3 regions of the Exiguobacterium sp. KKBO11 genome follow, and region 1 is predicted to be linked to each of the others. Evidence: a T-box and tRNA genes for the amino acid it is inferred to sense, from the RefSeq annotation. Region 1 holds a T-box; the other regions hold tRNA genes.
The links. The T-box of region 1 lies ahead of AYO36_RS03525 (valine--tRNA ligase). A T-box ahead of a tRNA ligase gene usually reads a tRNA of that ligase, here a tRNA-Val.
Positions count from the first base shown of each region.

Region 2: it encodes a tRNA-Val, which carries the amino acid that the T-box ahead of AYO36_RS03525 (valine--tRNA ligase) is inferred to sense. The anticodon was not compared.
Region 3: it encodes a tRNA-Val, which carries the amino acid that the T-box ahead of AYO36_RS03525 (valine--tRNA ligase) is inferred to sense. The anticodon was not compared.

Region 1 is NZ_LUCU01000011.1:659,585-670,500, forward strand. It holds gene AYO36_RS03490 (glycosyltransferase family 2 protein) at 1-933, shown strand, start outside; gene AYO36_RS03495 (AI-2E family transporter) at 961-2,103, shown strand; gene hemA (glutamyl-tRNA reductase) at 2,317-3,657, shown strand; gene hemC (hydroxymethylbilane synthase) at 3,741-4,667, shown strand; gene AYO36_RS03510 (uroporphyrinogen-III synthase) at 4,657-5,337, shown strand; gene hemB (porphobilinogen synthase) at 5,334-6,323, shown strand; gene hemL (glutamate-1-semialdehyde 2,1-aminomutase) at 6,320-7,630, shown strand; T-box leader at 7,685-7,914, shown strand; gene AYO36_RS03525 (valine--tRNA ligase) at 7,965-10,601, shown strand; gene AYO36_RS03530 (bifunctional folylpolyglutamate synthase/dihydrofolate synthase) at 10,656-10,916, shown strand, end outside.
Region 2 is NZ_LUCU01000055.1:131,326-142,241, reverse strand. It holds gene AYO36_RS14785 (efflux RND transporter permease subunit) at 1-3,039, opposite strand, end outside; tRNA gene AYO36_RS14780 (tRNA-Val) at 3,227-3,299, shown strand; gene AYO36_RS14775 (PTS sugar transporter subunit IIC) at 3,398-4,420, opposite strand; gene AYO36_RS14770 (metallophosphoesterase family protein) at 4,781-5,515, shown strand; gene AYO36_RS14765 (hypothetical protein) at 5,551-5,829, opposite strand; gene AYO36_RS14760 (sterol desaturase family protein) at 5,956-6,591, shown strand; gene AYO36_RS14755 (TetR/AcrR family transcriptional regulator) at 6,608-7,162, opposite strand; gene AYO36_RS14750 (YhgE/Pip domain-containing protein) at 7,149-9,467, opposite strand; gene AYO36_RS14745 (quinone oxidoreductase family protein) at 9,620-10,585, opposite strand; gene yidD (membrane protein insertion efficiency factor YidD) at 10,690-10,916, shown strand, end outside.
Region 3 is NZ_LUCU01000055.1:144,502-155,417, reverse strand. It holds gene AYO36_RS14865 (ornithine--oxo-acid transaminase) at 1-19, shown strand, start outside; gene AYO36_RS14860 (CsbD family protein) at 177-374, shown strand; gene nagE (N-acetylglucosamine-specific PTS transporter subunit IIBC) at 588-2,096, shown strand; gene AYO36_RS14850 (EamA family transporter) at 2,120-3,022, opposite strand; gene AYO36_RS14845 (YkyA family protein) at 3,123-3,764, opposite strand; gene AYO36_RS14840 (polysaccharide deacetylase family protein) at 3,780-4,625, opposite strand; gene yhfH (protein YhfH) at 4,817-4,963, opposite strand; gene AYO36_RS14835 (nitroreductase family protein) at 5,149-5,775, shown strand; tRNA gene AYO36_RS14830 (tRNA-Val) at 5,915-5,987, shown strand; gene AYO36_RS14825 (YdhK family protein) at 6,034-6,585, opposite strand; gene AYO36_RS14820 (sensor histidine kinase) at 6,733-8,082, shown strand; gene AYO36_RS14815 (response regulator transcription factor) at 8,084-8,734, shown strand; gene AYO36_RS14810 (histidine phosphatase family protein) at 8,751-9,317, shown strand; gene AYO36_RS14805 (phytoene desaturase family protein) at 9,377-10,864, opposite strand; gene AYO36_RS14800 (methyltransferase family protein) at 10,882-10,916, opposite strand, start outside.

The DNA of each region.
Region 1 (10,916 bases):
TTCTGTTCGCTCGACGCGGATTCGATTTTAGAGCGCGATGCGTTATTAAAAGTCATGAAACCGATCGTTGAGTCAGATGAAGAAGTCGTCGCGACGTGTGGTTCGATCTTCCTCGTTAACGGTTGTACGATTGAAGGCGGCGAAATCGTTGAGATTCGGACACCGAAGCAACGGATCGTCCTGATGCAGATGATCGAGTATTTCCGAGCATTCTTGTTCGGTCGCCTTGGTCTTAGTCGTTTCAATATCTTATTGATCGTCTCCGGCGCCTTCGGATTGTTCCAAAAGAATATTGTCGTACAGGCTGGTGGATATAAAGAAGGTCTCGTCGGTGAGGACATGGAGCTTGTCGTCCGCTTACACCGGTACATGAAGGAAAATAAGCTCGATAAACGCATCGAGTACGTTCCGGCGCCAGTCTGCTGGACACAGGCTCCAGAATCGATGGAAGTGTTACGGTCACAGCGAACACGTTGGCATCGTGGTCTTGCTGAGACGTTGTGGACGCATAAACGAATGATTGGCAATCCGAAATATGGTTCTGTTGGTAGCGTCTCGATGTTGTATTTCTTTTTGATTGAACTACTCGGACCAATCGTCGAACTGATCGGTTATTTCATCATTCCGCTCAACCTACTCGTCGGTACACTCAACTTTGAATTTGGGATCGTCTTGCTGGTCGTCGCTTTACTCTATGGTTCCTTATTGTCAGCAGGTGCCGTATTATTGGAGGAGTGGACGATGCACCGATTCAAGAACGTTAAGGAATTGATTCGGTTGTATCTATGGTCCTTAACCGAGTCGTTCTGGTACCGTCCGATTCTCGTCTTCTTCAAGCTAGGAGGATTGATTCAATTCTTGACTGGTCGAGGAAACTGGGGGCAGATGGAGCGTCAGCGTCTCGAAGACGTCACCGAGGAAAAAGTCGGCTGACGAATAGGTATGAGGGGGATAAGTTAGGTGGAGTTGTTACGAAACAAGTGGTTTAAAGCATTAATCTGGATATTAGTGATTTTTCTCGTCATCTGGGTTGGAACGAAAATTTCATTTTTATTCCAGCCAATTCGTGTCATGTTAGCCTTGATCTTCCCGCCATTGATCATCGCAGGGATCTTCTATTACTTTACGCTTGGCATCGTGGACGCACTACAAAAACGAGTCAAGAAGCGTGGTCTTGCCGTGCTAATCGTCTTGCTTGGTTTTATTTCGATCCTGACGATTGCGGTTGCATCAATCGGACCCATCTTAGTCGAACAGGTGACGGATTTTGCGACGAGCATTCCGACACTCGTCGTTGAATTGCGTGATCAGACGTTAAATTTACGCGATCAATTGATGAACAACCGATTCATCTCGACATGGGTTCACGAGAACACGGACTTGTTTGACAAGTGGACGAATGAAGCAACATCGTATATCGGTACAGTCTTTAAGTCTGTCTCGACGTCTGTCGGAACGATTTTCGGTGTCATCTCTTCGACCGTTTTAATCATCGTCTTAGTGCCGTTCATCTTAGTTTATATGTTGCTTGACGGCTATAAGTTTCCGGATTCTGTCGTGAAGCTGTTGCCGAAAAGCTATGAAACAGAAACGCGTAAAATCTTGCACGACATGCACGTGACAGTGAAGCATTATGTCAATGGACAGGTCATCGTCTCGATCTGTGTCGGTCTCATGTCATTGATTGGCTTCTTCATCGCAGATATTCAATATGCGTTACTGCTTGCCTTATTCTGTACGGTCACGAACATCATTCCGTATCTTGGTCCCTACATCGGTGCCGTACCGGCGGTCATCGTCGGGTTCATCGATGATCCGATCAAAGCCGTCTATGCGATCATCACGATCGTCGTCGCGCAGCAAATCGAGTCGAACTTGATTTCGCCTTATGTCCAAGGAAAGACACTCAAGGTTCATCCGTTGACGATCATCATCGTCTTGCTCGTTGCTGGGAAAATCGGTGGAATCATCGGTGTCATCTTGGCGGTTCCAACATACGCAGTTTCAAAAGTCGTCGTTCAAAATATCGCTCGGATCTATCGTTTACGTCAGCAACGTCTCGACGTACCGGACGTGACAGTACCACCTGAATCCTTGAAGTAAAGTGTAACCCTCTGACCTTTTTAGGAGCAGAGGGTTTGTGATTTTCATGAGAGAGGGATAAGGTAGAAGAAGAGAAAAATGAAGAAGATTTCACAACTTCGACTCATTTTAGTTTATAAATTGATTGGAATCTTTTTTATAATGGTTATAATGTAGGATAGAGAACGAAAAGATAGATCGGAACGAAATCTTTGGACGTAAGGGGTAGAGCGCATGCATATCGTAGTGGTCGGCTTGAATAACAAAACAGCGCCTGTATCAATACGCGAACAAGTCTCATTTGGGGAGCATGAGATGAAGGGAGCGGTCGTCGCATTGCGCGATGAAAAAAGTATTTTTGAAAGTGTCATCGTCTCGACATGTAACCGGACGGAATTGTACGTCGTGACGGATCAGCCACATACAGGACGGTATTATACGAAACGTTTCCTTGCAAATTGGTTCGGATTGACGATGGAGGAACTTGAGCCATATCTCTTCATCCATGAAGGGTTCGATGCGATGAAGCATCTGTTCCGCGTGACGAGTGGACTTGATTCGATGATTGTCGGTGAAACGCAGATCCTTGGTCAAGTCAAGACAAGCTTCTTCATGGCGCAGAAGCTTGAAACGACAGGAACGGTCTTCAATAAACTCTTCAAAGAAGCGGTCACGCTCGCCAAACGGGCTCACGCAGAAACTGGAATCGGTGAAAATGCCGTTTCTGTCAGTGCTGCTGCTGTCACGCTTGCCGAACAGTTACTCGGATCGCTTGAAGATAAATCAATCGTCGTCATCGGTGCGGGAGAAACTGGCGAATTGACGACGCTTAACCTATATGAAGCAGGGGCACGCGATATCACGGTCTTTAACCGGACGTTAGCTAAAGCAGAAGAGGTCGCGAATCGGTTCGAAGGATCGGCACATTCGATTAACGAGATGCAGTGCGGTTTGCTTCGGGCAGACATCGTCATCTCTTCAACGGGTGCCAAACGTGCCATCATCAAACGGGAAGACATCGCGGCAGCACAGCTGTTCCGTCACGATCGTCCATTCCTCTTGATCGACATCGCCGTACCACGCGATATTGAACCGACCGTCGGTGACTTGCCAGGTGTTCATTTGTACGATGTCGATGATTTGACATCGATTGTCCAACAAAACATGGCGGAACGGATGAAGGAAGCAGCGAAGATCGAACAACGGATTGAAGCAGCAATCGCTGAGTTCGAAGGTTGGATGACGACACTTGGTGTCGTACCGATCATCACGGAATTACGAGACCAGGCGTTACGCATTCAACAAGAAACGATGCAAAGCTTGGAACGGAAGTTACCGGAGATGTCGAAACGTGAAAAAACCGTCATTGGCAAACACATGAAATCGATCATCAACCAGTTGTTGCGTGAACCGTTGTCTTACATCAAAGATGCGGCAGCGAAGCCAGATGCCGATGAGCGGATTGCGCAGTTCATGGATACGTTTGCATTAAACGAAGACTTGTTCGAAGGGCTCGAAGATGACGTCATGACATCAGAAGAGACGACACCTTCCGCAAAAGCTGTGAACCGGTGAACAAAGCACGATTTGTGTTACAATAGAAAATGCATGGGGCGGACTTGTGCCGCCCCTTTATCATTGTACAGGGGGATTTTAGCATGCGAAAAATCATTGTTGGATCGCGAAGCTCGAAGCTAGCGATGACACAGACGAAATGGGTCATTGACCAGTTGAAACAAGCCGGCGCGCCGTATGAGTTCGAAATCAAGAACATCATCACAAAAGGGGACCGCATTTTGGATGTGACGCTCTCGAAAGTCGGCGGTAAAGGATTATTCGTAAAAGAGATCGAGCAACAGATGATTGACGAAGAAATCGATTTTGCCGTTCACAGCATGAAAGATCTACCTTCTGAATTACCGGACGGTCTCATCATCGGTGCCACACCAGCGCGTGTCGATGCGCGTGATGCCTTGATTACGAAAACAGGCGAAGGTCTTGCTTCCTTGCCAGAAGGTGCAGTTGTCGGCACGAGTAGCTTACGTCGTGGGTCGCAATTGCTAAAACTCCGCCCTGATTTAAAGATCGAATCGATTCGCGGAAACATCGACACACGACTCGATAAATTAAAAAATGGTCCGTTTGACGGGATTTTGCTCGCAGCAGCTGGTCTACAACGGATGGGTTGGTCTGAAGACGTCGTCTCGGAATATCTCTCGACAGATGACATGATTCCAGCCGTCGGTCAAGGAATCCTCGGTATCGAATGTCGCGAACATGACCAAGAAGTACGTGACCTTCTGCACCTGATTCATGATCAGATGACGGAAAAAGTAGCTTACGCCGAGCGCGCTTTCTTAGCGGCGATCGAAGGTAGCTGTCACGTTCCGGTCGGTGGATTCGCAACGATCAACGAAGATCTGTCAACGACACTTGTCGGATTCATTGGATCCGTCGATGGAGAGCAAATCCTACTCGAGCGCGAATCAGGTCTTGACCCGATGCAACTCGGTCAAGATGTTGCCGAACGTCTGCTTGCTTCGGGCGGTCGTGAGATTCTCGCGACACTTCCGGATGACTTGTAAGCAGGTACTCTTCACGGGCAGCCGACCACCGACGACCGAGCAGGTGGCTCGGCTACGCGCATTTGCGATTGAGAGTGTACACTATCCGGTCATTGAAACGCAGCCTGTTTCGTTTACATTACCGAAGGGAATTGATTGGCTCGTCGTGACGAGTCCGAATGGTGTCCACCGAATCGCCGATGTGTTACCTGAATTAGCAGAAACGCGTATCGCGGTCGTCGGGCGAAAGACAGCAGACGCACTTGCGAAGTACGGTCGAACAGCAGACTTCTGTCCGTCGACCTTTACAGGAGACGCACTCGTCGCAGAACTCGGACCACACTTGTCTGACGGCGATCATATCGTCTTTGCGCGAGGTAACCGATCGCGGCAAGCACCGGTCGATCAGTTACGAAAACTGAATCGATATACGGTCGAAGATATCATCACGTATGAAACCGTCACCCGTCGGCTACCTGAAGCACTTGTCAGAACTGCCACCTATATTGGACTGCAGAGTCCTTCCGCTGTCGAAGCGATTGCTCCATTATCCCCACAGACGACGTTCATCGTCATTGGGACGATTACGGAGCAAGCAGCAAAAGCAGCCGGACTTCAACCGATCCATGTCGCCCGTGAATTCACGGTGGACGGCATGATTGATCGTATCATTGAGGAGGAATCAGCATGAACACATTAGAATACGCACGTCACCGTCGTTTGCGTCATACCGCATCACTCCGGTCACTCGTCCGCGAGAACCAGTTGCATAAATCAGATTTGATTTATCCGATCTTCGTCGCTGAAGGCGAAGATATCAAACGCGAAGTCAGCTCGATGCCTGGCGTCTTCAACTTATCACTTGATCATCTGACGGCTGAGATTGAAGAAGTCGTCGCACTCGGAATCGAATCTGTTATCTTATTCGGTGTTCCGCATGACCACTTGAAAGACGAGCAAGGATCAGGTGCGTTTCACGATCACGGGATCGTTCAAGAAGCGACACGTCTCGTCAAGAAGGTTGCTCCGCAGCTAACGGTCATCGCCGACACATGCTTATGTGAATATACGTCGACAGGTCATTGTGGAATCGTCGCCGACGGTACGGTCGATAATGATGCGTCATTACCGCTTCACGTCAAGACAGCGATCTCACAAGCTCGAGCGGGTGCCGACGTCATCGCTCCATCATCGATGATGGACGGATTCGTCGCAGCGATTCGTCAAGGATTAGACGAGAACGGCTTCAGCCATATTCCGGTCATGAGCTATGGCGTTAAATATGCGTCTGCTTATTACGGTCCATTCCGTGATGCAGCGAACTCGGCACCGGGAGAAGGCGACCGGAAAGGTTATCAAATGGATCCAGCAAACCGCCGCGAAGCGTTCCGCGAAGCAACAGCGGACGTCGATCAAGGAGCTGACTTCATGATCGTCAAACCTGCACTTGCATTCATGGATATCATTCGCGATGTGCGCGAGCGAATTGATTTACCGATCGTCGCCTATAACGTATCGGGTGAGTATGCAATGGTCAAAGCCGCTGCCTTGAACGGCTGGATCGACGAAGAACGAATCGTCCTTGAGACGATGCTTGGCTTTAAACGAGCAGGCGCTGATTTAATCATCACCTATTTCGCAAAAGACATTTGTCGTTACCTGGAGGGGTCGAAATGAGCTTAATTAACCAGAACTCAAAATCAAAAGAAGCATTCGAGCGGGCACTCCCGCTCATGCCGGGTGGTGTCAACAGCCCAGTCCGTGCCTATAAATCGGTCGGGATGACACCGATTTTCGCAGATCACGCGAAAGGATCGAAGCTCTATGACATCGACGGAAAAGAGTATATCGATTATGTCTTGTCATGGGGACCAATGATTCTCGGTCATGCCGATCCAATCGTCACGTCAGCGATTCAAGAACAAGCGACACGTGGTTGGAGTTACGGAACACCAACAGAAATCGAATCAGCGATGGCGGAAGTCGTCATCAGCCGTGTGCCATCGGTCGAAGTGGTCCGGATGGTCAACTCAGGAACAGAAGCGACGATGGCAGCGCTTCGTCTCGCACGTGGCTATACAGGTCGGACGAAAATCCTCAAGTTCGAAGGCTGTTACCATGGTCACGGTGACTCGCTCTTGATCAAAGCAGGTTCAGGTGTCGCGACACTCGGATTACCCGATTCACCAGGCGTTCCGGCGCAAATCGCGAGCATGACGCTGACGGTTCCGTACAACGATTTAGATGCTGTCCGGATCGCGTTTGAAAAACATGGCGATGATATCGCCGGTGTCATCGTCGAACCAGCTGCTGGTAACATGGGCTTCGTGCCACCAGAACCGGGGTTCCTCGAAGGCTTACGGGACATCACGTCGGAAAACGGCGCATTACTCATCTTTGACGAAGTCATGACTGGTTTCCGTGTCGGCTTCCACTGCGCACAAGGACACTTCGGTGTCACACCAGACATCACGTGTCTCGGAAAAGTCATCGGTGGCGGAATGCCGGTCGGTGCTTACGGTGGACGTCGTGACATCATGGAGCAGATCGCACCACAAGGTCCAATCTATCAAGCCGGTACGTTATCCGGAAACCCACTCGCAATGGCAGCGGGTCTAGCGACATTGACACAGTTGAAACCAGAACACTATGAAGAGTTCGACCGGAAAGCGAGCCGTCTGTCAGAAGGCTACCTGAACGCTGCAGCGAAATATAACATTCCGCTGACGACGAACCGCGCAGGCGCGATGTTCGGTGTCTTCTTCACGGATGAACGCGTCACGAACTTCGAAAAAGCGAAAACATCGAACCTTGAGATGTTCCGTTCGTATTATCAAAAGATGGCGGCGCGTGGTGTCTTCTTACCACCGTCACAATTCGAAGGTCTCTTCCTGTCGATCGCCCATACGGATGAAGACATCGAGCGGACGATCGAAGCCGTCGAATTGACGTTCAAGGAACTCCAAGTTGAATTTGGTCGTTAAGCAGTTCTTGACGATTACTTGAACTCTCGGCTAAAATGAGTAAAGAAGAAAATGGCAACAGCGATGACGGGAAGAGTAGTCCTGTATTTGTACCGGAGTAGAGAACACATCCTTGGCTGAAAGATGTGACGGGCGAACAGGAGGAAGGTCACCCCACGAGCTGGTATCGTGAGTCTTACGAGCGATATCCGTCCTCCACACGTTACGTGGCTCGAGGGCATCCGATTTTGGATGAACTAAGGTGGTACCGCGGAAAAAAGCAACGGCTTTCTTTCGTCCTTAGCATAGGACGAGAGAAGCCGTTTTTATTATGGACAAAAAGGGAGCGATCAGGATGCAGGAATTATCAATGCCAACGAAGTATGATCCGCAGGCAACGGAAGAAAAATGGTACGACTTTTGGGTGAAAGGTGACTATTTCAAAGCCGATCAGGATCCAGAAAAAGAGCCGTACACGATCGTCATTCCACCACCGAACGTCACAGGTAAATTGCACCTTGGTCACGCATGGGACACGACGTTACAAGACATGCTGACACGGATGAAGCGGATGCAAGGGTTCGACGTCCTTTACCTACCAGGAATGGATCATGCCGGTATCGCGACGCAAGCAAAAGTCGAACAAAAACTGCGGGCAGAAGGACAATCACGTCTTGAAATGGGTCGCGAGAAATTCCTCGAACAATCTTGGGCATGGAAAGAAGAGTACGCGTCAACGATTCGTGCACAATGGGCAAAACTTGGTCTTGGACTCGATTATTCACGTGAGCGTTTCACACTTGACGAAGGATTGTCAGAAGCGGTTCAAGAAGTCTTTGTGAAACTTTACGAAAAAGGCTTGATCTACCGCGGCGAATACATCGTTAACTGGGACCCAGCGACGAAAACAGCGATTTCAGATATCGAGGTCATCTACAAGGATATCGAAGGTGCGTTCTATCACTTCAGCTATCCACTAACGGACGGTTCAGGTCACGTTGAACTAGCGACGACACGTCCTGAGACGATGCTCGGTGATACAGCGATCGCCGTGAACCCGAAGGATGAGCGTTATGCTCACCTCGTCGGAAAAACGATCACGTTACCAATCGTTGGCCGCGAGATTCCGATTGTTGCCGATGACTATGTCGACATGGAGTTCGGTACAGGTGTCGTTAAGATCACACCAGCACACGACCCGAACGACTTCGAAGTCGGTAACCGTCACGAGTTACCACGTGTCCTCGTCATGAATGAAGATGGAACGATGAACGAGAACGCAGGGAAATACGAAGGCATGGATCGTTTCGAATGCCGAAAACAAATCGTTGAAGATTTAAAAGCAGAAGGTGTTCTAATCAAAATCGAACCACACTTGCACTCTGTCGGTCACTCGGAGCGTTCAGACGCGATCGTTGAGCCGTATCTCTCACTCCAATGGTTCGTTAAAATGGAGCCACTCGCGCAAAAAGCACTCGAGGAGCAACAAGGGCCAGACAAGGTTAACTTCGTTCCACAACGCTTTGAAAACACGTACGTACGCTGGATGGAAAATATCCGTGACTGGTGTGTCAGCCGTCAACTCTGGTGGGGACACCGGATTCCGGCTTGGTACCATAAAGAAACAGGCGAAGTCTACGTTGGCAAGGAAGCACCAGCCGATATCGAGAACTGGGAGCAAGACAACGATGTCCTCGATACATGGTTCTCTTCAGCGCTTTGGCCGTTCTCGACGATGGGGTGGCCGAATACGGACGCAGCCGATTATCAAAAATACTTCCCGACATCGACACTCGTTACGGGTTATGACATCATCGCTTTCTGGGTATCACGGATGATCTTCCAATCGTACGAATTCACAGGACAACGTCCATTCCAAGACGTCTTGATCCACGGATTGATTCGTGATTCGGAAGGACGCAAGATGTCGAAATCCCTCGGGAACGGAATCGACCCGATGGATGTCATTGAGAAGTATGGTGCCGATTCACTCCGTTGGTTCTTAACGACAGGATCAACGCCAGGGAACGACCTCCGCTTCTACTGGGAAAAAATCGAAGCAACATGGAACTTCTCGAACAAATTGTGGAACGCAAGCCGTTTTGCCTTGATGAACATGGATGGTCTAACGTTTGATCAGATCGATTTGACAGGCGAGAAGTCACTCGCAGATAAATGGATTCTGACACGCTTACAGACGACGATTGACGACGTAACACGTCTGTCGGACAAATATGAGTTTGGTGAAGCGGGACGTATTCTCTATCACTTCATTTGGGAAGACTTCTGTAACTGGTATATCGAGATGGCGAAGTTACCGCTCAACGGGGAAGATGAAGCAGCGAAGCAGACGACGCGTTCGGTTCTTGCCTATACGCTCGACCGGATCATGCGTCTGATGCATCCATTCATGCCGTTCATCACGGAAGAGATCTGGCAACACTTACCGCATGAAGGTGAGACGATCACACGTGCCGCATGGCCAACACGTGAAGCGTCACTTGACTTCCCGGAAGCTGTTCCAGCATTCGAAGCGGTTCAGAACGTCATCCGTTCGGTTCGTAACATCCGCGCGGAAGTGAACGCACCGATGTCGAAACAGATCCAACTGTTCATCTCGACGAATGACGCACGTGTTCAAGACGACTTGTCGTCAAACAGCTCGTACTTGCAAAAGTTCACGAACGCGTCTGAACTCCGGATCGAAGAACAGATGCCGGCGCCAGAAAAAGCAATGAGTGCGATCGTAACGGGAGCAGAATTGTTCATCCCACTCGCTGACTTGATCAACATCGAGGAAGAAATCGCGCGCTTGAATAAAGAACTCGTCAAGTATACGAAAGAAGTCGAACGGGTCGAGAAAAAACTCAACAACCCTGGCTTCGTCGGCAAAGCACCAGCACATGTCATTGATGAAGAAAAAGCGAAGGCACTTGATTATACGGAAAAACGTCAAGCTGTCGAAGCACGCATCAACGAACTCTCACACTAATTACAGCAGTGGCTCAAGTCTCCTTGAGCCACTTTTTTTAAAGGAGCGAACAGCATGAGGACGCGAGAAGATGTATTGGAATGGTTATCGAGCTTACTAGCATTCGGCGTCAAACCGGGTCTTGAACGGATGCAGGCGATGTTACTGGAATTACAGATTGACCCAGACGCGATTCCGACGATTCATGTCGCTGGCACGAACGGAAAAGGATCGACGGTTGCGTTCTTACGTGAGATGGGAATTGCGGAAGGATTACGAATCGGGACGTTTACGTCGCCGTATATCATTCAGTTCGAGGAACGGATCATGTTGAAT
Region 2 (10,916 bases), on a different contig from region 1:
GATGACCGTCAAGGCAAGACCTTTTGAGATCAATGTTCCTGAAGAAGTGGTTAATGCGAGAGGCACCAATGCCATGATTGTTGCAAATGCGGTCATCAGGATTGGGCGTAATCGCGTTTTACCAGCTTCAATCAATGATTCGCGAATCGGCATACCGCGTCCGACGTTTTGACCGATGCGGTCGACGAGAACGATTGCGTTCGTGGTGACGATTCCGATCAACATCAGGAAGCCGATCATGACACTGACAGACAATGGTTCATTCGCAAGGAAGAGCGTGACGAGTGAACCGATTGGAACAAAGATCAGAGAGGACAAGATGATGAATGGAATACGAGCTTTTCCGAACGTGATCAACATTGTCAGGTAAACAAGTCCGATGGCAACGACAATCGCAATTCCGAGTGATTGGAAGATTTCGACCGTATCATCATTTCCACCACCACTTGTCAGTGAGACACCGTCTGGTAAATCGATTTTTTCGACGTCAGCTTTTACAGCGTTCGATACGTTTTGAACGTCGTCTCCTTTAACTTGTCCAGATACGCGAGCATATACTTTTCCGTCGAGTTTCTGAATCGATGTGAAAGTCTCAACTTCATTGACGTTCGCGACATCTTTCAATGCGACAGGACCGTTTGCTGAGAAGAGTTGGACGTCTTCGAGATCTTCTTTCGAGACGAGTCCTTCTTCATAAGATAATTGTACGTCTTGATCCTTATTGTCGAGATTGAGCGTTCCGACCGTGACAGGCTTCGTTTGATCGTTAACGGTACCGAGAATCTGGAAACCAGATAGTCCGCGATCACTTGCTTTCTCAGGATCGATTTCTACGAGATACTGCTTTTGTTTTTCGCTGAAGTTGTTCGTGATATATTTCAAATCATTATTTTTCGACATGTTATCCTCGACGAGTTTTGCCGCCTCTTGAAGGGCTTCGAGGTCGTTCGAGAACAAGTCGACATCGACGTTGTTATTCGACGGAGGACCACCTGTTGATAGTTCAGCCACACTGATTTTGACATCGACGTTTTCATCTTGAGCGATGTCTTCCATCTGTGTTTCAAGTGACTTGATCGTTTTTTCGACGTTTACACCGTCTTTTAGATTCAAGAAGTAACTTGCTTTATTATCGAGACGTAAGCCTGTCGTGAAGTCACGCGCTCCGACAGAAGTCGTCACGTCAGCAATGGCTTTTTCTTTATCAAACATTTTTTCCATCTCAAACGAGACGTCACTTGTTTTTTCAAGTGATGTGGCAGCTGGAAGCTCAAGCGATGCCGTCAAGGTCTTCGATGCTTCGTTCGGAATGAACGTAAAGCCGAGACGCGGTACGATCGCCAGAGAACCACCGAGAAGGATGAACGATACGACCAAGATGATCGCCTTGTGCGAGAGTGATTTTTCAATCAGCTTGCCATACCACCGTTGGAGAGCGCCTTCTTTTTCTTCCGCTGGTACCTTCTTGAATGCAAACTTCGCGAGAATCGGTACGATCGTGATCGCAACGAGTAGTGAAGCAAGTAATGAGAAAATAATCGTCAAAGCGAACGGTAAGAAGAACTTACCAGTAATCCCACCGACAAATCCGATCGGCAGGAAGACGACGACGGTCGTCAGCGTCGATGACGTGATTGCTTTTAGAATCTCTTTTGTCGATTGTTCGATGATCTCATCCGTCATACCGGATTCGGATTTTCGGACGCGTCGGAAGATGTTCTCGATGACAACGATACTATCATCGACGACACGACCGACTGCAACAGCCATCCCACCAAGTGTCATGATGTTCAGGGAGATATCTTGCCAGTTCAAGAAGATAGCAGCGATGAGTAATGATAATGGAATCGAGACGATGGCGATGATCGTCGCGCGGAGGTTCCGTAAGAACAAGAGTACAGCGAGTGATGCGAAGAGGGCACCAAGTAATCCTTCTTTGACGAGTGTCGCAACGGACTCCTCGATATCCTTCGCTGAATCAATCCCAATCGTATAGTCGACTTGGTCGTCATATTTATTGAGAATCTTCGTGACTTCATCTGCGATTTCGACTGTATTGGCATCTTGTTTTTTCGTGATTGCCATCGATAAGGAATCTTTTAAATCGTAACGCGTTTTTTCACTTTGTTGTGAGACGGCTTCGATTTTTGCGATATCCTCTAGGCGAATCGGTTCTGCAGGTTCAGACGCCTGATCTGCAGCTGCTCCACCTGTTGTACTTGGTGGACCTTGCGTTGCACCTTGTGGTGGACCGCCAGCAGATGAACCACCTGTTTGACCGTTACTTGATGAACTAGTCGCACCTGCAGCAGGTGTCAATTGTAGATTTTTTAGTTTATCTAGATTTTCTAGTTTTTCCTCAACGCGAATCGGAATTTTCGAATCGTTTTCTGATAGCTGACCAGATGGGAACGAGACATACTTTCCATTGATTTGTTCCTTGATGCTCGAGAGCGAGAGACCCGCTTCCGTCGCTTTCTCCTTATCGACGGTGATTTGAACGAGATCATCCTTATAGCCACCAACCGAAACGCTGTTGATTCCTGGAATCTTATTAAGTTCAGGTTCGATATCTTCCTTTAGGATTTTTTCGATGTCTTTACCATCCTTACTAAAGAAAGAGATGTTATAGATCGGGAATGAACCAAATGACAAACGATTCAATTTCGTCGTTGCTTCCTCCGGTAGATTCGCATCTTGGATTGCAGCATCGATTTGTTGTTCGACCTTATCCATATCGGTATCGAACGGGAATTCGATGTTTAAGATACCGATACTTTCATAAGAAGAACTCGTTAGCTTGGTAGCCCCTTCAATTCCTTTAAGGGAAGTTTCAAGCTTTGAGACGACTTGTTTATCGACATCGTCAGGAGATGCACCAGGGTAAACCGCTTCGATTGAAATCTGAGGAAACTCGATTTCTGGGAACTGATCGACTTTTAATTGTGAGAAGGAATACACGCCTCCTAAAATCAATAGGATTGCAATGATGAAGACAGCAACCGAGTTCTTCAAACTAAATCGGGTTAAAAAGTTCATATGAACGCTCCTTTCTTTTTATATGTGCTTATTTACATAGTAGAGGACACTCATAGAACCCGCAACTTTAAAACTGTTTTTATTTAAAAAGATCTTTTTGAAAAAAGATAAATTTTTTTTGTTAAAAAGGCTTTACACTTTTCGATATGCTGCTATAATAAAAACATACCCAGTAACAACACAGCATGATTCTGTAGCTCAGCTGGGAGAGCGCTACCTTGACAGGGTAGAGGTCGCTGGTTCGAGCCCAGTCAGAATCATACCGAAATCGTTCCTTTTTGAAGGAGCGATTTTTTTTTGCGTTAAAAAAACTATTCCCGAAATCAATCAGGAATAGTTGGAAGGGAGGTAAATTGTTTTATTGAATTTCGAGATGAAGATCGCCGCGCTTCGTCCACCCTGCGACGGTCGTCAATCGATAGAAGACGAGCGTCAAGACGCCAGGTAGAACGACACCAGTCAAGAAGAAGACGAGGAACGCCTGAGGACCTTGGTTGACGAAGATATTGAGTGGGGCAATCATCGAATTTAATCCAAGTCCTGCGAGTTCGTACGGTACTTTCAAAGAGAGAAGGAGCGTCGCGACAGGAGCTGAAATCATCGCTGCGAGAAACGGTGCAACGACAAGACGTGGATTTTTAACGATATTCGGGAATTGTACTTTAGGTGTTACAAAGAATGAAGCAATCAAACCACCTGGATCCGTCTGACGGTATGCCATCAACGTAAAGCCGACGAATTGAGCGGAACAGCCAATCAGTGCAGCGGCACTTGCTACAGGATCAAGTTGCAAAGCGATAGCCAGTGCAGCGGACGAAGCAGGAGACATCAATAAGACACTAAAGATGAGTGCAATGACAAGAGATGTAGCAATAGGAGAAGACTCGACTGAAGCCGTGATCATGGCACTGAATTTTGTAAGGAGTGGTGTCGTGACGGCAGCAGCACCGATTCCAGTCACGCCGCCAGCAAGGACAGCACTCATCGGGATGACCATCATGTCAAATTTCGTTTTTCCAGTCATGCGTTTTCCGACGTATACAGCGACAGCAGCTGCGAGTAACGCGCTGATCGGCTGACCGGGTACAAGAACGAGTCCAGAAGCAGTCGATTGAAGAGCGGCACCACCAATCGTCGCTGCGATCATCGCGCTGAACAGGACAAGTGTGTTTCCTCCGAGCTGAAAGGCAATACCGGCACCAAGCGCAGGGGCGAGTAGTACTTTTGCGACACCACCAATCGTCAGTAGCATTTGGATATGTAGAAGATTTCCGAGCGTCTCAATCAGGAGTCCGACACCGAGTGTTACAAGAACGGCATTTGCCATTCCAGCTGATACTTTTACCATTCGATCCATCGCATATTCTTTCAACGTTGTCATCCTCTCTATCTATCTCTATTTTTTGCCATGAAAAAAGCCTATCCGTTTTTGGGATAGGCGCCACTCATTCTGTGCGGGCGCCTCATTCGATGCATCGAAAGAAGGGCCCAAAAATCATTTCCGTTTCATCATCGGAAAAGTTTTCAGTCCCTCATGCATAGAATAATCAGTCGTCCAACTTGGTTAAATGGCTGTTGCGTCGGAATCATTCGATCGTGCCCCTCTCTGTGAATTTTTCTAAGCCTAACACGCTCTTGATTAATAATCAATATTTTCTGACAATTTATTTTTTCCTGAAATCTGACAGGAATTCACGGTATCATCGGGAAATCCTAATGTACCAACAATGGAGGCGTTTACATGAAAGTGATGCTTTTTACAGATATTCATGGCAATGCATCAGCATTACGTGCGGTATTGTCCTATCTTGATCAACAACCAGATATCGATGCCGTCTATTGTCTCGGTGATCTTGTCGGCATTGGACCAGAGCATAATGAAGTCATTGATCTATTGAAGCAACGTCCTGATATTCAAACGATTTCTGGGAATCATGATGAATGTGTCCTTGCTTTAATCCATGGGGAGAACTATCCCGATAGTTACCGCCATGCGAAAGAGCACCACCAATGGATTGCGGATACGTTGACGCAAGAAAATCAAAAGTATTTGGAACGATTACCGCGTGTCTTAAATATCATGCATCAGGAACAAACGATGCACCTGACGCACTATGCTTATGCCGACCAGACGAAGAAGATTGGTGAAGAGCCGTTAAAGCAAGCGGTGGATGGAACGAAAGAAAACTTATCCGTCCTGTTTGCTGGAAGTGAGGCGCGGATCATTGGATTCGGTCATCATCATCCAGCGCAACAAGTCGAGACAGATCAAACGCTCTTTATTAATCCAGGTGCACTTGGATGTCAGGAAACAGCTATTGCTCCAGTAGCAATTATCGATTGGGAGAAGGATCAAGTCCGTTCAGAAATCCTGAAGATTCCATATGATGATCGACCATTTTTAGACGTCCTCAATACGACGGAGATGCCGGAACGTGAGTTGATGCGCCGTCTCTTCTTCGGTAGTAGGACATGAAAAAACCTTCATGAGTAGTTCATGAAGGAAGTCGATTAAGCAGATAGCTTCGTCGTAATTGAGATGAGGCACACGACAATCAGTAACACGATACCGATGTTTCGTTTCAATGGATGGCGTGACCAGTAAAAGAATAGCGCAAGGACAGGGGCCACAAAAAAGGCAACGATGAGACTGATCAATGTTGCAAGAAATAATACAAACATCCAAAGCTTGCTAGTAGTCCGATATACCTGCCACATGTCGTAGAGCGACATGAGTGTATAGGCGAGTAACACGAAGATGATTCCGGTCGATAAACTCAAAGCGATCATCACTCCATTCCCTATTTAGTATAAGGGAAAGAGTGAGAATGATTACACGACTTGAAGTAAAAAACATGACGAATCGATGAACGTACGATTAGACGCTGTAACGAAAAAAGAAAGGAGAGGGCATCTATGTCAGACATCTATCGCCGTTTTTTTCTATTTCCGGATATTTTGATCATGCTCGTACTACTGATTGGAATAAGTAGTTATACCATTGCTCAGCCGTTTCATTGGTCGATTTTACTGTTCTTTTGTCTTGGACTGATCGTCTTTAGTTTCAGTGAATACCTGACGCATCGTTTTTTGTTCCATTTACCACCGCCTAAAAATATGCTTGGACGAAAGTTGTTGAAGCGACTTCATTACGATCATCATGCGCATCCGAATGAACTGCATCTGTTGTTTTTACCGGTCTGGTATTCCTTGCCGAATCTTGGTTTCTTTGCGGCTCTGACCTATCTTCTGACGCAATCTGTCGTTTCGACAGCTGCAGCCGCGAGTGGATTGATCGTCATGTTGCTTGTGTATGAATGGAAACATTACGTGGCACACGTTCCGCTGAAACCGAGAACACGCTTTGGAAAATGGATGAAAAAGACGCATCTATTACATCATTTCAAAAATGAACACTATTGGTTTGGTGTATCAAATCCGATGGGGGACTGGTTGTTTGGCACTTTGAAAGATGAGAAAACAGTTACTTCTAGTCAAACGGCACGGAATTTAGAAAAAAATCGAGAATATGAAAAACCGCCAATCAGCTGATCGGCGGTTTTTTGATTCATAAAATGCGTAGCATGGCACGACGAATCGTATCTAATTCCAACGGTCGAGCAATCAATGGCCATTCGGCAATTAACGCAATGTACGTCCGGAAAATCAGAAAGGCGGTGACATCGACTGGTACGTCACGATCATCTTGTCCAAGGCGAGTCTCGAGTAGCGTTTTAAGATATTCGACGACATGCCGTTCGATCCGTGTCCGTAGTTCTTGCATTTCTTGTAATTTAAGATTACGTGTTTCTTCGATGATTTGAAGAATGAACAAATGTTGTTGCTGATGATAGACGATAGCGTCGATCATTGCTTGTTTATTTTCTTCTACCGTCGCATGTTCGACGTAAGCGCGTTCTGCTTCTTCTTTCATTTCTTGCAGCACACGTGTTACGAGCGATTCGAACAGGTTGAGTTTACTTTCAAACAGTTGATAGACAGTCGGTTTTCCGACGTGAGCGCGTCGGGCGACACGCTCGATCGTCGTACCTTTATAACCAAGTTCAGAAAAGCAAGCCATCGCTGAGTCTAGTATCAGTGTTTCTTTATCAGACTGTGTCATGTTGTTTTCGTCTCACTTTCGTTGAGAGTAAAATCCGCTTGGCTCCGAGCCCTCCAACGAAGCTGATGATCAATGCGACGACTAAGATAGTCGCAAGGACTTGACTGTTTGAGATGAGGGCGTCTGTCACACCAAGTCCAAGCGCTTCGCGGAATCCGCCGACTGAATACGTCATTGGTAAGAACGTATGGATGGCTTGGAAGAAGCTTGGCGTCATCTCGACTGGGAACGTACCACCACTACCACCGATTTGTAATAGGAGTAGTAGGAAGGCAAGGAACTGTCCGACGCGACCGAGTAGCATCGCGAGCGTGAACAGAATCGTAATGAACGTCATCCCTGTTAAGGCAGCAAATCCATAGAGCGCAGGAACACTCGCGACATCAGCATCGAGGACATAGACGATGGCTGTGGCCGCTGCGACACCTTGTAAGGCTCCAATCGGTAAGATGAGTGATAATTTACCGACAAGGAATCGCCATGTCAGACTTTCACCATGTTCTGGACGAATCTGGTAGACAGACGAGAACATCAAGGCGCCTGCGAATAAGGCGATACTAAGGATGTAAGCTGATAAACCAGAACCGTAGTTGTTGACCGTCGAATAGTCATGTTCTTTTAAGACGACAGGTTCTGCCAGCATATTATCCCGCTCTTTAGTCGGCTTGACGGTTGCGTCTTTAGCTCCTTTGCTGAGCTCGTCCTTCAATGTTTTAGCCCCATCTTCAAGTTTAGTATTGGCATCCGCGATTTTTGAAGCCCCATCGGTCGTTTTGCCGATTCCGTCCGTAATCGTAGTTGAACCAGAAGCCAATTGTCCTAACCCGTTATTTAACGCGCTAGCACCTGTTTGGAGTTGATGTGTGCCATCTGAAAGCTGATTAGCCCCATCAGCCAGTTGTGCGCCACCTGTTGCAGCTTTATGCACACCTGCAGTATATTGACCGAGTTTTTCATTGAATGTTTGTTGACCACTTGCTAATTGTTGTGCACCAGACTCGACTTGTTTCGCACCGTCGACGAGTTTCACTTGACCTGCGTTCAGTTGTGATACAGCTGATTCGACTTGTTGACCACCTGCAGCGAGTTGACCGATTTTCTTCGTTGCTTCTGTTGCTTGAGCAAGACTCTGATCAATTGCACCTTCTTGGGCAGCAAGGTTTTGAATATTTTCTTCTAATGAACCGATAGAAGCGAGTAACGTTTGTTTTTCTTCATCCGATAACTGTTCAGAAGCAGAAATGACTTCTTTTAGTTGCGCGACGTTTGCTTCAAGTGCTTCACGACGCGCTCGTAAATCTTGTTTCGCTTTTTCAGCATCTTGATTGAGTTGTGTTAAAAAGGCGTTGGCAGCTTGTGCTTTTTCATCCAATTGATTTAATCCATCCGTCAATTGAGGGATTTTTTCATTAAGCTGGGCCGTACCTGCAGCCAATTGCTCTGCTCCTTGACGGACTTGTGTCGAGCCACCACTGAGTTTCGTTGCTCCGTCTTCGAGTTGTGCAGCACCGGCTTGTAATTTGCCACCATTTTCGTCTAGCGTGTTCAACCCAGAAGACAACTCACCCGTTTTTTGGGCGAAGAGGGCAGTCTTTTCGTCAAGTGTCGTGACGCCATCACTGAGTTTTTTAGAACCTTGATTTGCTTCCCCGAGTTTTTCGGACAGTGTCAGACTGCCATCCGCAAGTTTTCCAAGGTTCGTTGCCAGTGTTTTCGCACCATCCGCTGTTTTGTGGTTGCCATCTTCTAGTTTAGAAGAACCGTCCGATGCCTTTTCCATACCGTTTGCGATTTTCTTTAACGCACCGAAGATCGCACTACTATATTGTTTCGTCACGGATTTTCGGATCTTTTCGTTTAATTGTTTTGCAGCCGTACTCGAAATTTGTGTCCCCGAGTAGTTTTTGGCTGGATTCAAGTAATACTCCAACTCAATCTTCTTCGGATGATCATCGAGTAGTGTCGTTGCATTTTTAGAGAAGTTCTTCGGGATGACGACCGTCATATAGATTTTGCCGTCACGTAGTTCTTTTTCGGCTTTGTCCTTAGATAAGAACTGCCAATCAAAATCATCATTTTTTTTGAGTTTGTCGACGAATTGATCCCCGATGTCGACTTTCTCTCCTTTAAACTTCGTCGCCTTGTCTTCGTTGACGATAGCGACCTTAATATCTTCTGTTTGACCGTATGGGTCCCAGAATGCAGATAAGAAGATGGAGTTGTAGAGAAATGGTACGAGGATGAGGGCGAGAATGACGACAATCATCATCGGACTCTTCAATTTCTTCCATTCTGAGCGAAACATAAATACAAATCCCCTTTCTAAAACTCAAAACTTATTTGAGTTTTAGGTTTTGATGAGATTTACTTTACTCTCTTCATTAAAAAAAATCAATCGATAATTCTAATTTCACATAAAAAAGACGACTCGCAGGGAGCCGTCTTGGAAAAAACGAGTTAAGGAAGCAAAAGTAGTTTTCCTGTACTGCGTCGACTTTCTAAAAAGTCATGTGCTGCTTTGCCATCAGATAATCTGAATGTTGTAGGAGAAGACAGGGTGAGATGATTGGATAGAATCCAATCAAATAATTCACCGGATCTACGGATTCGTTCTTCAGAAGATGTTAATACGTTCCAAAGGTCACCACCCGTCAATGTTTTGGATGTATCCATCAAGAAGCGAGGGTCGACAGATGCGGGATCGCCGCCTGCCATACCATAGAAGACAACCGTTCCATGGACTTTTGTCACATGGAAACTATCCATTAAGGTAGAACCAATGGATTCGTAGACCACATCAACCCCTTTACCAGAAGTTTGCGCGAGCACATGCTCGACCCAGTTCTCAGAATATAAATAGACAGATTCACAGCCCGCAGTTTTAGCGATCTGTGCTTTCTCAGGAGAAGACGTCAATCCAATCGGAGTTGCTCCAAGTAAACGAATGAGCTGTGTCAACAACTGACCAACGCCACCGGCAGCTGCATGCACTAAGACGACATCTCCCGGTTGGACATGATAGCTATCTCGAGTTAAATAATGCGCTGTTAACCCTTGTAATAAGACAGAAGCTGCTGTTTCGTATGAGATATCGTCAGGAAGCGGAATCAATTTATCAACGGGTGCTGCGACGTACTCAGCATTCGCAAGCGGAACGTCCGCAAAAGCAACTCGTTGACCTACGTGGAACGTTGAAACAGCTGTACCGACCGCAGTGATGATGCCTGAACCTTCGTAACCTAAAATATAGGGAGGCTCACCTTCTAAATGATAGTTTCCTTTTCGGCGATAGATGTCTGCAAAATTCAGACCGATCGCTTTCATTTCAATCAGAACTTCCTGTTCAGTAATTGTTGGCGTTGGTACGTCTTCGAAGCGTAATACATCAGAACCTCCGAATTCGTGGAAAGTTAATGCCTTCATCTCAACACATCCTTCTTTTAAATCTGCTTTTAGTATAAGGCAGAACATCTGAAAATGATGGCCAGATGCGTTACACTAGAAAAAAAGATGAAAGAAGGGACAGTATGAAGCGTGTTTTAATGGGAGGAATTCGTTTTTATCAAAAAGTCATCTCTCCCATGAAACCAGCTACATGTCGATTCTATCCAACGTGCTCCCATTACGGTATGGAGGCGATAGAACGTCATGGTGCGGTAAAAGGTAGTTATTTGACGACGCGTCGATTGTTACGGTGCCAACCGTTCCACCCAGGTGGTCTTGACTTCGTTCCAGAACCCGATCAATTTAGTTG
Region 3 (10,916 bases), on a different contig from region 1:
TGTCTCCGTCGCGCAATAAATAAAAGAATAGAATCAGGTTGGACAACAGTGAACAGACCGTTCACTGTTGTTTTTGTTTAGGTAAGTGTCGGTTTTGATACAGGAAACGTTTGAAAATCAGTGACAAGGGAACAGACAACTATCGCAAAAAAAACTTTTAAATGGGGGTAATGGTTATGTCAAACAACAGTGGTCTCAATAAAAAAGTAGATGGTCTCGTCGATAAAGTAGCAGGGAAAGCGAAAGAAGCGCTCGGGAAAGCAACAGGTGATAAATCAACAGAACGTGAAGGTAAAAAAGATCAAGTAAAAGGCGAGGCGAAGAAAACAGTCGGAAACGTCCAACAAAATTTCGAAGATACGAATCGCCGCTAAGACCGTTGAAATTAAATAGAAAAACCGGACTGGAGAATGACTCTAGTCCGGTTTTTAGCGTCTGCTATAATGAATTTTTATATCAATAAAAAAAGATAATGAATAATTTGTATAAAGGTCTAGTCATTTAGATATTTATGTGGAATAATAAAAAACGTAAAAGCGTTTACATTGTTCTGTCATTATCGTTTTATTCAGGAAAGGGTGAAAGGTATGTTGCAGTTTCTACAACGAATTGGTAAAGCCTTGATGCTACCAATCGCAGTATTACCGGCTGCGGGGATCGTGCTCCGGTTAGGTTCGGCGGATATGCTTGATATTCCGTTGATGGTAGCAGCAGGAGGGGCTATTTTTGATAACCTTCCACTGATTTTTGCCATTGGTGTCGCGATTGGTCTATCGATCGATGCGAGTGGGGCAGCGGGTCTTGCCGGGGCCATCGGGTATCTCGTCTTAAAGAATGGCGTCGACTCGATGAACAAGGATTATTCCAGCGCACAGATTCAGGCGAAGTATGATGCGATCGCTGCGATCGTCAATGATTCCTCGACCAAGGTCGACGGAGCGACACTTGGTTCGATCGCGAATCAGGCGACACTCGGTTCGACCGTTAATATGGCGGTATTCGGTGGAATCATCGCGGGTATCGTCGCAGGACTTCTATACAATCGGTTCTATAACATTAAGTTACCGGATTGGTTAGCATTCTTTGGTGGTCGTCGTTTCGTTCCAATCATTACATCAGCGGTCATGCTCGTACTTGCTTTCATCTTTGGTTATGTTTGGCCGTTCATCGAGCAAGGCATCAACGGTGCTGGTGAATGGATGGTTGGTCTTGGTGCAGGAGGCGCTGCTCTGTTTGGATTCTTTAACCGTCTCTTGATTCCTGTCGGCTTACACCACGTCTTAAATAATATTTTCTGGTTCGTCTTCGGTTCATATGAAAAAGCAGATGGTACGGTCGCGAACGGTGACATCGCGCGCTTCTTCGCTGGAGATCCGACAGCTGGGATTTATCAAGCGGGCTTCTTCCCAATCATGATGTTCGCCTTACCGGCTGCAGCTTTTGCGATCGTCATGGCTGCGCGTAAGGAAAATCGAAAAGCAGTTGCTGGAGCGATGATTGGTCTTGGGTTGACGTCCTTCTTGACAGGGATCACGGAACCAATTGAGTTCTCGTTCATGTTCTTATCACCTGTTTTATATGTCATTCATGCAGTTTTAACAGGTCTATCGATGGCCATCGTTAACTTACTCGGTATTTTACATGGCTTCTCCTTCTCGGCTGGTTTCATTGATTATGCCTTGAACTTCGGGATTGCCACAAAACCATTACTTCTCATCCCGGTTGGTCTCGCGTTCGCGGTCGTCTACTACTTCCTGTTCTACTTCATGATCACGAAATTTGATCTGAAGACACCAGGTCGTGAAGATGAATCGCTCGTCACAGACACGGGAGTCGTTTTGACAGATTCAGACGATAAATATGAGCAACAAGCAGCTCAAATTTTTGCCGGATTGAAAGGAACAGAAAATGTCACGTCGATTGATAACTGTGCGACACGTTTACGTCTTCAAGTCAAAGATCCAAGCATCATTGACGAAGCGGCGATTAAAGCGGCTGGAGCAAAAGGTGTCATGAAGATGGGCGCGACCAGCGTGCAAATCATCATTGGAACAGACGTCGAATTCGTTGCGGATGCGATGAAGCGACAGAAGTAAAGAAAAAACGACCTTTCCTGAACTCAGGAAAGGTCGTTTTGTTGTACGTTCGCAACAGGTGCTGTTTTGCTTGAGCGATAGATTGGATAAAAGATTCCGATCAAGATGATGACGATCCCAATCCATTGGGAACTCATCAGATGTTCTCCTAAAATTAAGACGGAACAGATGACTGCTGTCGGTAGTTCAGCCGCTCCGAGCAAAGAAACGCTTGCTGGAGACAGATGAGGGGCGCCTGCAGCAAATAAGAGTGGTGGCAAAATCAACGCGAATAGACCGAGCGGAATCGCGTATAACAGAAGTCCATTTTCGAAGTTCGCAGACGACAAGAACGTCGTCGGTGGATACATGATCATGACGAAAGCAAGACCACCTGTCATCATGTAAAAACTTTTCTTAATGACGGGTAAATGATTGGCGATGCGTCCACTAGCGAGTAGGAAAATCGAAAAACTAACAGCAGCTCCAAGACCGAATAATGTTCCACGCAGGTCGAGTGGGCTCGAGTAAGCAGCACTCGCAAGAATGGCTCCGCCAATCAGTAGAATCGCGGACAGGAAATGCGCGCGAGTAGGTAAGCGTCTGAATGCGAGCGCATCAATGATGACACCGATCCAAGTGAATTGGAATAAGAGAATGATCGCAACGGATGCCGATACGGTCTGAAGACTTTGGTAATAGAGATAACCGGTTGTACCGCTTGAAATACCAATCAGCATGAGAAGACCAGCTGTTTTGAGATCGAGACGAAGGTTTTTCGTAAATAAGGCAAGTCCGAAAATCATGAGCCACCCGAAGAAAAATTGACTACCTGAAACGGCTGCTGAGTTAAATCCAGCGGCATAAGCGAGTTTGACGATCGTTGAGAGGACACCATAACTGATAGCGCCAATCAGAACGAATAAGGTTGCTTTTGAACGATGCATGAATAAATTCCCTCCATTTTTAATAAAAACCACACAAAAAAGGTTGCAACAGGGCCTTGTCCAGGTTTTTTGGACAGGGTTTGGTTGCAACCTGTGTGATTTATTGAGTTGATGTGTCGAGCAAACGATACAGCCGGGTTTTCGTTTGATTATACTGAACGGTCAGCGCATTCCACTTCTTTAATGACGCGGTAGCTTTCCGTGTTAAACGATTTAAATCCGCTGTTGACTCATCAATCTTAACGAAATCCGGTTTTTTCGTCAAGCGTGAAAGCACTTTCTTTTCAGCGTCCATCGCTTGTCGATACGTTTTCGAGAACGTTTGAAATGTCTGCTCGCGTTCCTTGATGATTGTCACTAAGGCAGTTCCTTCTGTTTTTGCTTTACCATCAAGTTTGTTGACAGCATCCTTCAATTCTTCAAGATCGAGTGCAGCGTACGTTTCCTTACGTAACGTTTCTTCTTGTTTCAATAAAGCAAGCCGTTCGTCATTTAAGGCTTCTAATTCCTCTCGTTCATTTTGAGAGCGTTTGATTTCTTCAGCACCTGCATCAAGAACGGCTTGGTACGTATTAACTGAAATTTCATCCTTACGAGCACGTTGATCAGCTAGCGTGAATGCCTTCTCTTCACCTTTGACTTGTTGCTCTAGCTGTTCATGAAGAGAGGCTGGTGAATCGTTGGAACAGGCAGCGAGTCCAAAGCTCGACAGGAACAGTACTGCTACGAATGTTTTTTTCATCTGGATAGTAACTCCTTATAAATTCGAGTGTTGCGCGAAGTTGTACGGGATATGGAAATCTTCATCATAAATCGCGAATTGATAGCCTTTTTTCTGAAGTCCGGCAACAATGGCTGGAAGTGCCTTGATGGCTTGTGGTTGTTCATGTAAGAGAATGATTTCAAACGGACGCTCTGCTCGCCGAATGACCGTATTCGCTACTTCTTTTGCACTATCTTTGTAATACCAGTCCATTGAATCGATTGACCAGTCCCACACGCGGAAGTCTGCTGAATGAATGGCAGATGCCATTTTTTTCGTGATGCCTGGATCAGAGCCATAAGGTGGTCGTGTCAAATGTGGTGTTAGCTTCGTCAACTCATGGATTTTCTTCTGAACACTTTGCATCTCTGAGACATACTTTCCTTTTTCGTACAATGTATCGTAATCGTGTGTTTCCCCGTGTAATCCGATATAGTGTCCAGCTTTAGCAGCAGCTTTGACTTCTTGCGGAAAAGCATCTATTTGTGTCCCGAGATAAAAGAAAGTGGCACGAGTCTGAAGTTGATCCAATGTTCGAAGTAAGTCCGGTGTTAATGCGGATGGACCATCCTCGAATGTTAAATAAGCGACTTTTTTCGTCACACCATTCCATTTTTCCACGCGTGCTTTTTCCATATTGACGACAGGGACTTCAGTAATGGATTTACCTGTCGTAATGGATTGTTGTTCAGGAGTAAATACGTATCGGTAAGCGACATATCCCCCAACTCCGAGAAAGACAAGTGTGAGAAGTAAGAAGAACCGAGGGAAAAACTTTCTTTTTTTTGTACGCGGTCGTGGACCGAGTTCGCTAGCGTGGCTTGAGGTAAATGGATCCATCGTTGTCTGTCGCTCCTTTTGTCAAAAATATCATATACAGATAATGTAACATTCTGACTGTTTCTTTTGTAACAAACAGATGACAAAAAGATGATGGAAAATCGATTTTTCTAAAAAATATCGATTTATTTAGAAGAAGTTTGTAAGAAATAAAAAAACAACCACTGAATAAGTGATTGTTTCATGTGTTATTAGTGTTCTGTTACAGCACACTCATCGCATTCCGTTTGATAGGATTCACATTGTTCATCCATCTCTTTTCCGCAATGGGCACACGTCTTGACGGGAAGCTCACGATAGAATGCAGCAGATGCTTCTTGATAAAGGGGTTGTTCCATGTGTTTTTCCTCCTTCAAAATAAACGCAATGGTCTTTTTTCTTGTTTTTATTGTATTAGTACAGAAGTTTAATGTCAACTATTGTTTTATAACAGTAAATTCGTTTGAAGTATTGATAGAGGACAATAAAAAAGAGACATGCTACGATATCTAAGTAATCTGATAATAATAAGGGGGATTTACACATGACACAGGCAACACTTGATACAATGCGTGTCTTAACAGAAAGACGTTCGGTTCGTCATTACGACGAAATGTTCAAACTTTCAAAACAGGAAGTGGAAGAACTATTAGAATGGACGACAGCGGCGCCGAGTGCTTGGAATTTGCAACACTGGCATTTCACGGTCTTCCATTCAGAAGAAGCGAAGCAACAGCTTGCACCGATCGCATACAATCAGCCGGCTATCACTTCGGCTTCAGCAGTCATTGCGATCTTAGGTGATGTTCAAGCTAATCGAAACTACAATCCGGTGTACGGTCCAGCAGTAGAAGCAGGTGGCATGACAGAGGATTTATTTGATTCGATCAAGGCACAGGTAGAAGGCGCTTATCAAAGTGAAGCCTATGGGCGCGATGCGGCAATGTCGAATGCGAGTCTTGCTGCGATGCAATTGATGCTTGCGGCAGAAGCGCGTGGATTATCAACACTCGCAATGGGTGGATTCGATCATCAACGTTTTGCGGAAACGTTCATCACCGAGTCACGGTATGTACCGGTCATGTTGATTGCTGTCGGAAAAGCGGTTGAAGATGCGAAAAAGCGTCCGGCACTACGTTTACCGATTGATCAAGTATCGACCTTCCTGTAAGTCATTCAAAATGGAGGAAGCGGGGTTCAATTCCTCCATTTTAATTTTTTTATTTTTTTTCAGAAAAAGACTTGTCAGCCTTTTAGTTTCTTGATATATTAATACATGTCCTAGCAAGTACATAACGTACTGCAAACATGATTCTGTAGCTCAGCTGGGAGAGCGCTACCTTGACAGGGTAGAGGTCGCTGGTTCGAGCCCAGTCAGAATCATACCGAAAGCCCGCTTTTCCTTTATAGGAAAAGCGGGCTTTTTTTATTATTTCTTTATCTCATCCTCTGTGACCCATTTATGGTTTTTCACCATCTCTCCACCGTCAGTCGGTTCATAGTTCACCATGTAGACCGTCGTTTCCTTTACTTCATCAATCGTCGCTTTTGCTCCATCCATACCTTTCATATGATCCGCTTTGACAGTTGTTTCATCACCAACTTGCAGTGGCTTAGTTGGAACGGGATCGAGTTCTTCCTGAATGACCCATTTATGATTTTTCACCATCTTTCCACCAGTAGTCGGTTTGTAACTGATCGCATAGACGACGGTGTCGTAAGCTCCCGCAATCGTTGCTTTAGCTCCGTCCATACCGTCCATATGATCCGTCGTCAACGTGACCTTGCTTCCTTTCGGATAAGTCGGATCACTGGCTTCCTTTAAACCGGATGGTAGCTTTCCGTCGCTCGAATGCATCATATCTCCATGAGACATATCGTGTGAGTCACTATTACTTCCATCGTTATTGGCGGATCCACATGCACCGAGCCAAAGCGTAGAACTAAGAGCAAGTGCGGTTAATGTCAATGATTTTTTCATATAAAACCCTCCTGAAGTCACTAGTCTTCTTTACTATACCCAGCGTATATGCAAATCGTGTGCAGATGAGGTGACAGTTTCGTTTGCCTGCGTCGATCGCGTTTTTTTTAGCTATACTAAAAGTGGAGAGAAAAAGGAGGAATCGTCATGCGTCATATTTCATACTCAGTCGGAGGAATCGTGCTTGCGGCATTTTTAATTTGTGGCAGTGTGTTGTTTGGGACATTGTATTATCAGTTGTCTCAAACACGAACGCAGGAAGTAGTAGACGGTTTACTGAACCGAGGAAATACACACCGTGATGTCCTTGTCGATTCCTATGACCAAACGACGATGCGCCATGTCAGCATGATGGAAGCAGATTCATCGTTTACTGTGGTGATCACTGATGCAGATGGAAAACAACTAGAAGCGTCACGACCTTTGTCGAATGAGATGAAGAGCATGTTAGAGCATACGGATTTTGATTACCGTCAACAAGGAAAAATCGTGACGATGCGTGACTTTTTAATGACGGACAGTCCCATCACCATTGACGGGGAACATCGTGGTCATGTATTCATGTTCGCCTCTAAAGAAATCGTAGATCACGTACTTGATCCGTTGAAACAGCAGTTTTTCCAAGTGGGTCTGCTAGCGCTTTTATTAGCAGGTGCGGCAAGCATTTGGACGACCCGACTCATTTCTCGTCCGTTGATTCAGATGGAAAAAGCGACAGCGCGTCTATTGGATGGGGAAGGTGGAGAGTTGCCGATTGATCGAAAAGATGAACTGGGACAATTGGCGCGTTCGATTCAGCAATTAAAACAAGATCTCGATTTTTTGAATCGGGAACGATCCGAATTTTTAGCAACCGTATCTCATGAACTACGAACACCATTGACATATATAAAGGGATACGCGGATATTCTCGAACGCCAAACGTTGACGCCGGATGAGCAACAACGCTACATTACGATCATTCGAGAAGAAAGTCAGCAAATGAATGAATGGATTGAGCAATTGTTTTGGCTAGCACGAATTGACGCCAATGCTTTTATGATGGAGCGAAAACCTGTCGATGTCGAAGACTTGATTCATCAAGTGATACGATTGATGCGTCCAGACATCGAACAAGAAAATGTTTCGTTCGAGATAGAAGGTGAGCGATTAGAAGTGATGGGTGACGCTCAGCAGCTCCGTCAGATGATCGTGAATATCATTGAAAATGCACGGCGACATACGACGTCAGGAAAAATTATCGTTCGTTATGGTGTCAACGCAGTAGGGGCTTTCATTCAAATCGAAGATACAGGAGAAGGGATCGCTGCAGAATCTTTACCTCATGTAACGAAACGGCTCTACCGAACGGAAGCATCTCGTTCTCGAAAACATGGAGGAACTGGAATCGGACTCTCCATCGTTGAAGCAATTGCTCAGACACATGGTGCAGAATTGAACATCAAGAGTCAACTTGGACATGGAACACAAGTGACACTGCAGTGGAAGGAGAAATAAAATGCCGCATGTATTGATCGTAGATGATGAACCAAGAATGCTTGAACTGCTCAAACTGTATATTCAGCCGTATGGGTACACGTGTCAGCTTGTGGATTCTGCGCAACAAGCTCTTGATCTCTGCCGTCAGCACGTATTCGACCTGATTTTACTAGATGTCATGATGCCGGATATGGATGGCTGGACATGTTGTCGTCTCATTCGAGAACACTCTAACATCCCGATCTTGATGGTTACGGCTCGGAATCAACGGGAAGACATCATTCGGACACGAGAAGTAGGAGCGAATGATTACATATCAAAACCGATTCAAGAAGGGGAACTGATCGGGCGAATGGAAGTTTTATTACAGCAACAGTATGATGGTCTATCCTATGACCGGGAAAGCTATCGTTGTAGTTACCTCCAACAAAAGATTTCGTTAACGAAAACGGAATTTGAGTTGTTAGGTGTATTTTTAGATTCTCCACGACGTGTTTGGACACGGGATCAGCTGACAACAATATTATGGGGAGCGGAAGCGTCTGTAGACGAGCGGACGATCGACTCGCATATCAGACATTTAAGAGAAAAACTACGTGTTTGCGGTTTTCCGATTGAACAGCATCTCGAAACAGTTCGCGGAATCGGATACCGCTGGACACACCAATAAAGGGGAAAATCAAAATATGACGACACTCTATTTCGTACGGCACGCACACTCGACATATTCACCAGATGAACGGAAGCGGCCACTTTCCGATGCAGGACAGGCAGATGCGATACGTTTACTTGAAACGTTTCAAGAAATTCCAATCGACAGGTTCTACAGCAGTCCGTATCAACGGGCAATCGAGACGATTGCACCGCTCGCGAAGGCACGTCAACAACCAATCATTGAGGTAGAGGAACTACGAGAGCGATTGTTAGCACCGGGAGAGCTTGACGATTTTCAAGCAGCGGTCACATATGTATGGCAACATCCGAATGAAAATCCGTATGGAGGCGAAACGAACAACGAAGCGTCACAACGCATTCGGCAATTCATCGACGAACTAGTGGAGAAGCATCCTGACGAAACAGTCGTTCTTGGAACACACGGAAACATCATGGTGTTACTCTTAGAAACATTTGATCCGACGTTTGATTACGCATTTTGGAAATCCTTACCGATGCCAGCCGTATGTCGAATGGATGTGAGATTAGGAGAAAAAGCGGACATTCATGTCGTACCACTTTTGACGAATACAAAGTAAAAAAAGAGACGGAACTGATGAGTGAATCAGTTTCCGTCTCTTTTGTAATTGGAGAAATGTTAAGGCGTAGGAACGGCACCTTCATGTTTTCGGATCAAATCCGCTGTTAATTGACCAGACAAGGTGACCATCGGTACACCGCCGCCTGGGTGTGTCGAACCACCGACGAAATAAAGTCCTTCGTACAAGTCACTCTTCGATGGAATCTTGAATCCACCATTTTTCTTCCGATCGGCTGCGACACCATAAATCGATCCACCGTTTGGACCGTATAATTCCTTCAAATCTTCTGGGGTGAAGCGATATTCAAACTCGATTGATTCACGAAGTCCGTGAAGTCCCATCCGCTCCAGTTTATCGAGAACGACTTCGCGGTACGCATCCCAGTCGACCTCACCTTTTTGAAGTGTTAGCGGTGGAACATGCGTTAAGACGAATAAGTTATCCTTCCCTTCAGGAGCTTGGGAAGCGTCGGATTTTGACGAGACACCAACGTAAATCGTCGGATCCTCAGGAGGGGTACCTTCTTTGAACATTTGGGCGAATTCACGCTCTGGATTTTCCGAGAAAAAGAAATTATGATGCGCTAGCCCGCGATACTCGCGATTTACACCGAGCAGCAGGACAAGACCTGAAACGGAAGGAGCGAACGACGCCTGTAATTTTTTGGCCTGCTTCCGGGCTTTTTTCTCCGGTACGATCCGTTCATAAGTCGGAATGACCTCGAGATTTGAGACGACGATATCGGCTACATGGAATGTTCCGTTTGATAAGACGCCAACCGCTTTTTTATTTTCAAGGACGATTTGTTCAACGGGTGAGTTGAGATGAACCGTGACACGGAGCTCATCAAGCAACCGTTTCATGGCACGCGCGATTTGGTACATGCCACCTTTGACATAATAGATGCCGAGTCCCATTTGAACGTAAATCATCTGATTGAAGACAGCAGGTGCCTGATAAGGATTGGAACCAACATACATGACCATATAGTTGAACAGCTGTTCGAGATACGGATCATTGAGATGTTTCTTTGTTCCAGTCGCAACGGTATTCATCGGATCCATCTTTAATAAATCAGACATCGTATGGTATTTTTTTAAGTCCTTTAAATCTTCGAGACTGTATTTATAAAAACTGTCGAGGCACAAGTCGTACATTTGTTTGGAGTACCGGAACAATTCGACGAAATCAGCTCGTGACGAGACTTGTTCGACTTCTTCAAGCATTCCAGGTAAGTCACCTTTGACATCGATTTTTGTTCCATCTTCAAAGAATGTACGCCATTGCGGTTCAATGCGCTCGATTTCTAAGTAATCATCCAAGTTACGATGAACGCTTGAGAAGAGTTGTTCGAGTACCCAAGGCATCGTTAAGATGGAAGGACCGGTATCGAAAGTAAATCCCTTTCCACTACGTTGATTCAGTTTCCCTCCGACGTTTGCATTCTTTTCAAGCATCGTGACTGCATAACCATCTCCAGCCAAACGAATGGCGGCAGACATACCAGCAAGACCTGCTCCAATGACAATTGCGCGTTTCTTCAAATGAATCACTTCTCCTTTTAGTAGATGAATGGAATCAATCGCTTTCGTTTCG